One region of the Aquitalea sp. S1-19 genome, then DNA from elsewhere that is predicted to be linked to it. Evidence: predicted binding sites of a transcription regulator. Region 1 holds the regulator's gene; each other region holds the start of a gene.
The links. Region 1 encodes FNR, which switches genes on or off when oxygen is low (the NO sensors DNR and NnrR bind a similar motif). Its sites were predicted from a motif close to TTGATNNNNATCAA; they were not measured.

Region 1 (3,279 bases):
CAGCTTGGCCGCAGCCGAGGGCAGCTCGGCTTCATTGATACGGCGCTGCGGCATAAACACGGTCGGCAGATGCGCATAGTTATAAAGCGCCACCCGATCCGGCGAAATAGCAATCACCTTGGCCAAAGTCGCCGCCACCGAGGCCGGCGTTTGTAGCGGCAGGCCGTAGATCAGATCCACGCTCACCGATTTGAAGCCGGCTTCGCGCGCCGCCGCAATCACCGCCAGCGTTTCTTCCTCGCTTTGCACGCGGTTCACCGCCTGCTGCACGGCAGGGTCGAAATCCTGAATACCGACGCTCATACGGTTAAAGCCCAGCGCCGCCAGTTTGAAGACCGTCTCGCGCCCGACCTTGCGCGGATCGATCTCGATCGAATACTCGCCTTCAGGCTTGAAGTCGAAATGCGCCTTGAGCATGCCCATCAGCCGCTCCAGCTGCGCATCCGACAAAAAGGTCGGCGTGCCGCCACCGAAGTGCAGCTGCACCAGTTGCTCGCGACCGCCCATGGCGGCAGTGACCAGCTTGATTTCCTTTTCCAGGTAATCGAGATAGAGATCGGCGCGCGCTTTATCCTTGGTAATGATCTTGTTACAGCCGCAGTAGTAGCAAACGGTGTTACAAAACGGAATATGCACGTATAATGATATGGCTTTGCGGTTGGCACCGATGCGGCGCTGACTCAACACGCGCAGATAATCCGCTTCGCCAAAAGCCGGACCAAAACGATCCGCCGTCGGGTAGGAGGTATATCTGGGGCCGGAGCCGTCAAGTTGTTCTATTAGCTTGCGGTCGAACTCGAAACGGGATGGCGAAAAAATTTGGGCGGCGCTCATAATGTCCGATACCGGTGGTCAATCTATTGGCAGAGTGGTAAATTCGCACAGCTATGTCTACCCCGCTTTGACAAGCGTCAAGCTTCTCCTGAAAGAGCATTGAATCTTACGTATGCCAGAACAGAACAACAGTCATCTGCACGCCCTCAAGGTTTCCTGCTCTAACTGCACGTTGCGTGAACTGTGCCTACCTGTCGGGCTGAACCGCGACGAGCTTGCCCAGCTGGATGCCGTGATCCGTCAAAGCCGGCGCCTCAAGCGCGGCGAGTACATGTTCCGCAGCGGTGAAGCATTCAAATCGCTGTTTGCCATACGTACCGGCTTTTTCAAGACCTGCATGTCCAGCCAGGATGGTCGTGAACAAGTCACCGGCTTTCACATGTCGGGGGAGCTCTTGGGTATGGATGGCATTTCGGCCAATGTCCACGGCTGTGACGCGATAGCGCTGGAAGACAGCGAAGTTTGCGAGCTGCCATTTACCCGCATGCAAAGCCTGAGCCGCGACAGTCCCAGCCTGCAGCATCATTTCTATCGCCTGATGAGCCGCGAGATCGTACGCGACCAGAGCATTATGCTGTTACTGGGCAATATGAAAGCCGACGAACGTCTGGCGGCATTCTTGCTGAATGTCTCCTCGCGTCTGGCTACCCGTGGCTTTGCCGCCAACGACTTTATCCTGCGCATGAGTCGCGAAGAAATCGGCAGCTTCCTCGGTCTTAAGCTGGAGACGGTCAGCCGTACCTTGTCCAAATTCCAGCAGCAAGGCTGGATCAAGGTCGACCACAAGCATATCCAGCTATACCAGACCGATGAGCTGAAGAACCTGATCTCGGGCTGCATCCACGCGCAAAGCCATTAAGTGATGGCTTTGCCTGATTAAAGGCAAGCCATCACCGCCCCCCAGCTCATACCCGCGCCAGTAATGCGTCCAGTCGCGCGGCATCCGGCCAGGAAGCCGGCATCACAAAACCGCGCGCCACTTCGCCCCAGACCCCGTCGCTGTCCTGCTTAAGCTCGGCCAGCAGTTGCGGTGACGCTACCATTTGCAAGTGCTGGCGCAATCCGGCCTCATCCTGCGTATCTTCTTCCTGTACCTGTGCAGGAGCCAGCCAGCGCTCGCGCGCCAGATGCACCCAGCGCGTAGCGGCATGCGTGCGCGGCCAGGCTTCATCCAGCGGCGCACACCAGCCCCGCGTCAGCCCCGCATCCAGCGGCACAAAATCTGGCGGATAGAAAAACCAGCCCGCCAGCAACAGTTCGCGCCGGCAAGCGGAAAAATCGGCAGGCAACAGCCCCTGTGCACAAGCATGATCCGACAACGCCAGTTGCTGCGTGAGTTTATGCGCTTTGAGCGGCCAGGCATCATTCAGCCCCGGCCCTATCAATACGCTCCCCGCCTGCGGCGCTTGCAAATAGAACTTGCTGGCAGTCTCCAGATGCCAGGGTTCGCCGTTCACACGCAACAAAAAATCAAACTCACCCAGCGTCAGCCCCGCCTGATCACGCAAGGCCAGGCCATGCGCGACCACCTCGATATGCGGCCGCAAGTGAAACCAGAACAACAAAAGCTGCTCGGCATAATGCCCCAGACGCAAACGCGGACTCGCCGCCAGACAAGAGAGTAAGGCTGCAGGATCCCTATCCAGCTCAGCCAGACAGGCCAGACCCTCTGCCCCCAGCAGGCGGGCACGCGGGCAAGGCGGGCCGAAATGCACCGGAGGCGGTGCACACAGCAAAAAAGCCAGATCGCGCACTTCCGGATGCGCGTAAGGCAGGTGCAAGGAACTAGCTGCGTTCGATCTTGCCATGCTCGGCCGCCACCCGCTCGATCTGCTTGCAAAAACCGCGCAGGATATCGATTTCATCGCGCTCAAGGCCGGCACGGCCAAACAGGGTGCGCATGCGCCGCATCAAGCGCTCGCTATTGCGGCGGCGGAAGTAGCCGATATCGTCCATCGCCTGCGCCAGATGGCCGCACAAACCTTCCACCTCGTCCAGTGTCGCCGGCTCGCCTGCGGGTTTGAGATAGTCCATCTCGAAACCGCTGTGACTGAACAGCTCGTAACACATCACCTGCACCGCCATGGCCAGATTCAGCGAGAAATAATCCGGGTTGCCGGCAATGGTCACCAGCCGGTTGCACTGCTCGACTTCGCCTATCGACAGACCGAAGGTTTCATTACCGAACACCAGCGCGACCTGCTCGCCGGCCTGCGCACGCGCCACCAGTTCCGGCGTCGCCTCGCGCGGCACCGCCAAAGGCGTCGTCAGTTCGCGCCGACGGCTGGTCAATGCACAGGCTACGGTCACACCGCTCAGCGCCTCGGCCAGAGATGCAACCACGGTGGCCTGCTCCAGTACATCGACGGCACCGGAAGCCAGCGTATCCGCCTCGGGGCTGGGAAAGACTTTGGGTTCAACCAGATAGAGCCGGGTCAGGCCCAT
Region 2 (3,279 bases), on a different contig from region 1:
AAGGCGACACCGAGCTTGGGCTGATCGTGAAGAACCTGCTGGATAGCGTGGACTGGAGCGACACGCCGCTGGCACGGTTTATGGCAGTGTAAGTAAAGGGAGTGGGGAGTGGTAAATAGGGAGTAACCTCCCTACTCCCTACTCCCTACTCCCTAACGCCCTACTCCCTACCTTACTCCGGCCATTTCGCCAGCACGTCGGGATGGTTCGCCAGACGCTCGACAATAAAGTCGACAAATACGCGGGTGCGCGGGGCGGTATGTTCGCGGTGCGGGAAGCACAGGTAAATGGCCCGTTCGGTCGAAAGAAAGTCGAGCAACACCGGCTCCAGCTCGCCACGGAGCATGGCATCGATCGCCTCATTGCCCGGCAATTGGGCGACGCCCTGCCCCAGGCGCGCCAGTTCGGCCACCGCCTCAATCTCGTTCAGCGTATAAGTACCCGACACATCCAGCGGAATGCGCTCGCCATTACGCTCAAACTCCCACTTGGACAAACGCCCCGAAGTCGGAAACTGGAAGTTGATGCAATCATGCGTCGACAGTTCCTCCGGCGTTTGCGGTCGGCCATGCTTGTCCCAGTAAGCCGGCGTGGCCACGGTATACATAGGAATATCGGCCAGATGGCGCGCCATCATACGGCTGTCCGGCATCATGCCCTGACGGATACCGACATCGTAGCCGTCTTCGATCAGGTCGCTGAAATGGTCATCCAGTCCGAAAAATACGCGGATCTTGGGATAGAGCTGGCAGAACTCGCCCATCAAAGGCAGGATCAGCCGTCGGCCGAAACTGTTGGGCATGCTGACGCGCAGATGGCCGGCCGGTTCATCCTGGCTGGCCTTGAGCTGGCTGATGGCATTGTCCAGATTATTGACCGGCCCTTTGCACTGCGCGTAAAAGCGCCGGCCATCTTCGGTCAGGGTCAACTGGCGCGTGGTACGGTTAAACAGCCGTACTTCCAGCTCCTGCTCCAGGCGGGCAATACTCTGACTGACCGCCGCCGGCGAAACGCCCATCTTGCGCGCTGCATCGGAAAAACTGCCATTTTCAGCAGTCGTCATGAACACCATAAGCGCCTTGAGCGTATCCATACTCTTATCCCTGTGCCTGAATGCCTGCAATTAACAATCTATTATTTAAAAAGGATAATCCAATTCCGCAAAATCTTAAATGCAAATTCTAAAAAAAACACAACACATATGTCATTAAACATAAAAACAACACTCCACCGCAGCGCCCCCCGGGCCTGACAATGGCCACGCTGCACCGGTTCTCGCAGAGAGAACACTAGAGTCAAAACTCAAAACATTGATCCAGATCAAATGTCATCCGCAAAAACAACCACAGAATAGACCTTTTGCTCCATCGCTAAAGGTCTACGGCATGAACCCCAGCTTCTCTGCGCTCACCATCCGTCAGCGCAAACTCCTGCCCGTCGTACAAGGCGGCATGGGAGTCGGCATCTCGGCCCAAAGTCTGGCCGGTGCCGTGGCACACGAAAATGCCGTTGGAACCATCGCCAGTGTGGACTTGCGTCATCTGCACCCGGATCTTGTCGCCGCCTCCAGCAAGGCCAGCGGTGATGAGGAACTGAACCGGTTAAACCGGGTGGCGCTGGACAGGGAAATCAAAGGCGCACTGGCGCGCGCGCAAGGCCGTGGCCTGATTGCCGTCAATGTCATGAAAGCGGTAGCCGACCATCCGGCACTGGTACGTCAGGCTTGCGAGTCGGGCGCGCACGCCGTGGTCATGGGCGCGGGCCTGCCGCTGGATCTGCCGGAGATGACCGCAGATCACCCCGATGTAGCGCTGATCCCTATCCTGTCGGAGTCGCGCGGCATCGCCATTGTGCTCAAACGCTGGATGAAAAAAGGCCGTCTGCCCGACGCCATTGTGATCGAACATCCCCACCACGCCGGTGGCCATCTGGGTGCGGCGCAGGTGGCGGATCTTGGCGACGAGCGCTTCAACTTCAAGCGGGTGCTGGAAGAAACCCAGCAATTGTTCAAGACGCTGGAAATCGAACGCGAGCGTATTCCGCTCATCGTCGCCGGCGGCATGAGCCATTTTGCCAAGGTCAGAACGGCGCTGACCGAATGGGGGGCATCGGCGGTGCAGATCGGTACCGCTTTTGCCGTGACCCATGAAGGCGATGCGCACGACAACTTCAAGCGCACGCTGGCCCAGGCCAAGGATGAGGATATTGTCGAGTTCATGTCGGTCGCTGGCCTGCCCGCGCGCGGCGTGCTCACGCCATGGCTGAAAAGCTATATCAAGCGTCTGGACAAACTGCAGGCCAATGCCAAAGCCGATCCGGCACGCTGCACCCAGGCGCTCAACTGCCTGTCGGTCTGCGGATTGCGCGATGGTCTGTCCAAAGCCGGCCAGTTCTGCATCGACCTCAAGCTCTCCGCCGCTTATCGCGGTGAAGTCAGCAAGGGTCTGTTCTTCCGCGGCAAGGATCCGCTGCCGTTTGGCGAACAGATGCGCAGCGCACGCGAAACCATCGAGTATCTGATGACAGGACGCAAGCCTGTCGGCGTATAAGTGCCTCGCACTCAAGCCGGGCGGGCCCCATCTCGCCCGGCACAGCAACACGGCAACACTCCCCGCTTTCCCCTCTCTCCGTTACACTGCCTGCATGAATGCATTTACCAGTTGCAACCCGGCCACCGGCGAGGTGGCCTTTACCCGTGGCGCGTGGCAGGGCGAAGCGCTGAATCTTTGTATTGCCGCGCTTAAGCGCGCACGCCCGGCGTGGGCGGCGCTTTCGTGCGAAGCGCGCGCGGCGCGTTTGCTGCGCGTGGCCGAGGCACTGGAGCATGAACGTGCCGCGCTGGCGGCGCTGGTGACGCTGGAAGTGGGTAAACGCACCAGCGAATGTCTGGCCGAAATCGACAAGTCGGCGCAGCTGATCCGCTATTACGCCGAACTCGCACCGCGCCTGCTGGCCCCGCAAAACATCCCGACCCAGGCCAGTGCCAGCGGCGTCAGCTTCGAGGCGCTGGGCCTGGTGCTGGCCATCATGCCGTGGAACTACCCGGTGTGGCAGGTGCTGCGCTTTGCCATTCCTGCGCTGATGTCGGGCAATGCCTGTCTGGTCAAACCGGCGCCTTCGGTGCCTTTATCTACGCAAAAGCTGCTGGACATCGTGCGCGGCAGCGGGCTTGAAGTCTTTGATGTAGCGTGGATCAGCCATGACGAAGTGGAAGACGCCATCCGCGCGGCAGATGCGGTGGCCTTTACCGGCTCAACCGGCACCGGCCGCCTTGTCGCC
Region 3 (3,279 bases), on a different contig from region 1:
CAGCGAACAGCGCCCGGCCGTATCACGCCGTATCAACAAATCCAGCGCCAGCGCGGCCAGCGCACCTTTGGCGTAATAACTGACGATGGCGTTGGGACTGTTTTCGTCCTGCCGGTAAAACTTGGTCCAGGCATCAAAACTCGACTCTTCCAGCGTCTGCTTTAAGCGGCCACTGCCACGGGCAACGGCCGTGACGGTCTTGGCCAGCAGCCCAAGATAGCGCTTTTTGTCGATCAGGCCGCTGCGCACCAGCGTCAGATCATCGTAATAAGAGGTCACGCCTTCAAAGGCCCACAGCAGGCGGGTGTGGTTTTCCTGCGTCAGATCGTAAGGCGTAAAGGCGGCCGGCTTGATCCGCTTTACATTCCAGCTATGAAAGTACTCATGGCTGATCAGGCCCAGCAACTGCACATAGCCGTCACTCAGGCTGTCATCCCCCTGCAGCGGCAAATCATCGCGTCCCGCCATCAGCGCGGTACTGTTGCGATGCTCCAGACCGCCGTACACATCGCCACCAACAAAGAGCATAAAAAGATAGCCGGCAAAGGGCGCCACTGCGCCGAACAGACGTATCTGGTATTCACAGATCCGCTGCGTATCACGCGCCAGACGCGCAAGGTCGGCGTGATGATGGCGGCCGGAGACAATAAAACGGTGCGGCACGCCACAGGCAGTAAAGCAAACTTCCTCGAAACTCCCCATTTCGAACGGGTGATCAATCAGCGCATCGTAACTGTCCGCCAGATAACAGCCGAAACCGGCCTGATCGATATCCAATGCAGGCAAGGCACTCGCCAGTTTCCAGTTGCCGGATACCGACTCGGGCGCGCCAATCTCCAGACGGTGCGGCTGCGACTCCTGACCCACTACGGCCAGACACAGGCTGGACGCATTAAAAAATCCGCGCTCAAGGTCAAGGTAAGCACCGCGTACCGACAGATCAAAGGCATATACCTGATAGTTCAACACCAAGGGGCCGGCACAAGGCTCGACCTGCCAGCTGTGTTTATCCAGCTTGGTCACGCTCAATGCTCGCCCAGCACTATGGGCACTGAGCGCCACGATATGCCGGGCAAAGTCGCGGATCATATAACTACCGGGTATCCATGCCGGCAAACGCAGAACCTGCCCGTTTGCCGCAGGCTCATCCACGCTCAGCGTCACGGCAAAAAGGTGGGCGGCAGGCTGGGCGGCAACGATGCGATAAGAAATGGAAGACGTCATGGATTAAAAATTCCTGTGGCAGGTAAGGAATAAGCCCCGCTGGCGGGCCACTGATGCAAAAGTTTGACCTGCATCAACAAGCAGACAAAATATGACAATACAATTCAAATTGTTTTATTGCCGGATGATTTTGGATTGTCTTGCAGATAAAGGCTGAAAACAGCTACTGCATTGCACAAACCAGTCTGGCCGGAAGCTTGCCAATTGGATAGAATGTCGAACTGTTACAAGGCATCCCTTTGTGCTGTCAGGGGCAATATCACCCCGGCCAGTACACCGGCAAAAGCAGGGCATCGCACATAATGGCAACATTAAGCATAAACGTGAGACGCATAGCTTAATGGATGACATAAAAACGTTTTAGTTCGCAACTTTGGAGAATCGTTAATGGAAACGCAATCCACTTATAACTATAAGGTGGTGCGCCAGTTTGCCATCATGACCGTCGTGTGGGGTATCGTCGGCATGCTGGTAGGCGTAATCATTGCGGCCCAACTTGTCTGGCCAGACCTGAATATCGGACCCTGGCTACACTTTGGCCGCCTGCGCCCCCTGCACACCAATGCCGTGATTTTCGCCTTCGGCGGCTGCGGCCTGTTTGCCACCTCGTACTATGTCGTACAACGCACCTGTAACGTCCGCCTGATTTCGGACAAGCTGGCTGCCTTTACTTTCTGGGGCTGGCAAACCGTCATCGTTCTGGCTGCAATCACCCTGCCACTGGGCATTACCCAGGGCAAGGAGTATGCAGAACTGGAATGGCCTATCGATTTGCTGATCACCGTGGTCTGGGTTGCCTACGCCATCGTATTCTTTGGCACCATCGGCATCCGTAAGGTCAAGCACATCTATGTCGCCAACTGGTTCTACGGCGCATTCATTCTGGCCGTGGCCCTGCTGCACGTAGTCAACAGCATGGCGATTCCAGTCAGCCTGACCAAGTCCTACTCGGTCTACGCCGGTGCCGTCGATGCCATGGTGCAATGGTGGTATGGCCACAATGCCGTGGGCTTCTTCCTGACCGCTGCCTTCCTCGGCATGATGTACTACTTCGTGCCTAAGCAAGCCGGCCGTCCGGTCTACTCCTACCGCCTGTCGGTAGTGCACTTCTGGGCACTGATCTTCACCTATATGTGGGCGGGCCCGCACCACCTGCATTACACCGCCCTGCCGGACTGGACCCAGTCTATCGGTATGGTGTTCTCGCTGATTCTGCTGGCACCTAGCTGGGGCGGCATGATCAACGGCGTGATGACCCTGTCCGGCGCCTGGCACAAGCTGCGCACCGACCCTATCCTCAAGTTCCTGGTGGTATCGCTGTCGTTCTACGGCATGTCGACCTTCGAAGGTCCGATGATGTCGATCAAGACCGTCAACGCGCTGAGCCATTACACCGACTGGACCGTTGGCCACGTGCACTCCGGCGCACTGGGCTGGGTAGGCTTTATCACCATCGGCTCCATGTACTACCTGATCCCGCGCCTGTTCGGCCGTGAGCAAATGCACAGCATCAAGCTGATCGAAGCACACTTCTGGATGGCAACCGTGGGCGTGGTGCTCTACATCGCCGCACTGTGGATCTCCGGCGTGATGCAGGGCCTGATGTGGCGTGCGCTGAACCCGGATGGCACCCTCACTTACGCCTTTGCTGAAGTGGTGAAAGTGACCTATCCGTACCACTTCGTACGTCTGCTGGGTGGCGCCCTGTATCTGGGTGGTATGTTCCTGATGGCTTACAACGTGTACCGCACTGCGGTTGCCGGCAAGCCGTTTGATGCCAAGATCCCTGCCGCTACCGCGTCGGCTCACTAAGGGCTGAAGGAAACAAACATGGAAAAGATCCAGAAACTGATTGAAGAAAAGGTCGGCTACCTGATCGTACTGACCCTGATGGTCATCAGCGTGGCTGCATTGGTGGAGATTGTTCCACTGATGTTCCTGAAACAGACCACCGAGCCGGTGGCCGGCGTCAAGCCTTACACCGCGCTGCAACTGGCCGGTCGCGACATCTATATCCGCGAAGGCTGCTACAACTGCCACTCGCAGATGATCCGT

Region 2: a site for FNR is predicted at 1,311-1,324, ahead of EGI20_RS16380 (NAD(P)H-dependent flavin oxidoreductase). Genes of this name have one in related genera too.
Region 3: a site for FNR is predicted at 1,288-1,301, ahead of EGI20_RS07980 (M61 family metallopeptidase). Genes of this name have one in related genera too.

Annotation. Positions count from the first base shown of each region.
Region 1 covers NZ_RJTZ01000046.1:8,350-11,628, forward strand. Annotated here, with positions in the region: gene hemN (oxygen-independent coproporphyrinogen III oxidase) at 1-834, opposite strand, end outside; gene fnr (fumarate/nitrate reduction transcriptional regulator Fnr) at 947-1,693, shown strand; gene EGI20_RS08730 (DUF1853 family protein) at 1,740-2,642, opposite strand; gene EGI20_RS08735 (RNA methyltransferase) at 2,620-3,279, opposite strand, start outside.
Region 2 covers NZ_RJTZ01000164.1:540-3,818, reverse strand. Annotated here, with positions in the region: partial or broken gene ubiT (ubiquinone anaerobic biosynthesis accessory factor UbiT) at 1-92, shown strand, start outside; gene EGI20_RS16385 (LysR family transcriptional regulator) at 173-1,093, opposite strand; gene EGI20_RS16380 (NAD(P)H-dependent flavin oxidoreductase) at 1,386-2,549, shown strand; partial or broken gene EGI20_RS16375 (aldehyde dehydrogenase family protein) at 2,644-3,279, shown strand, end outside.
Region 3 covers NZ_RJTZ01000040.1:7,807-11,085, reverse strand. Annotated here, with positions in the region: gene EGI20_RS07980 (M61 family metallopeptidase) at 1-1,224, opposite strand, end outside; gene ccoN (cytochrome-c oxidase, cbb3-type subunit I) at 1,612-3,036, shown strand; gene ccoO (cytochrome-c oxidase, cbb3-type subunit II) at 3,055-3,279, shown strand, end outside.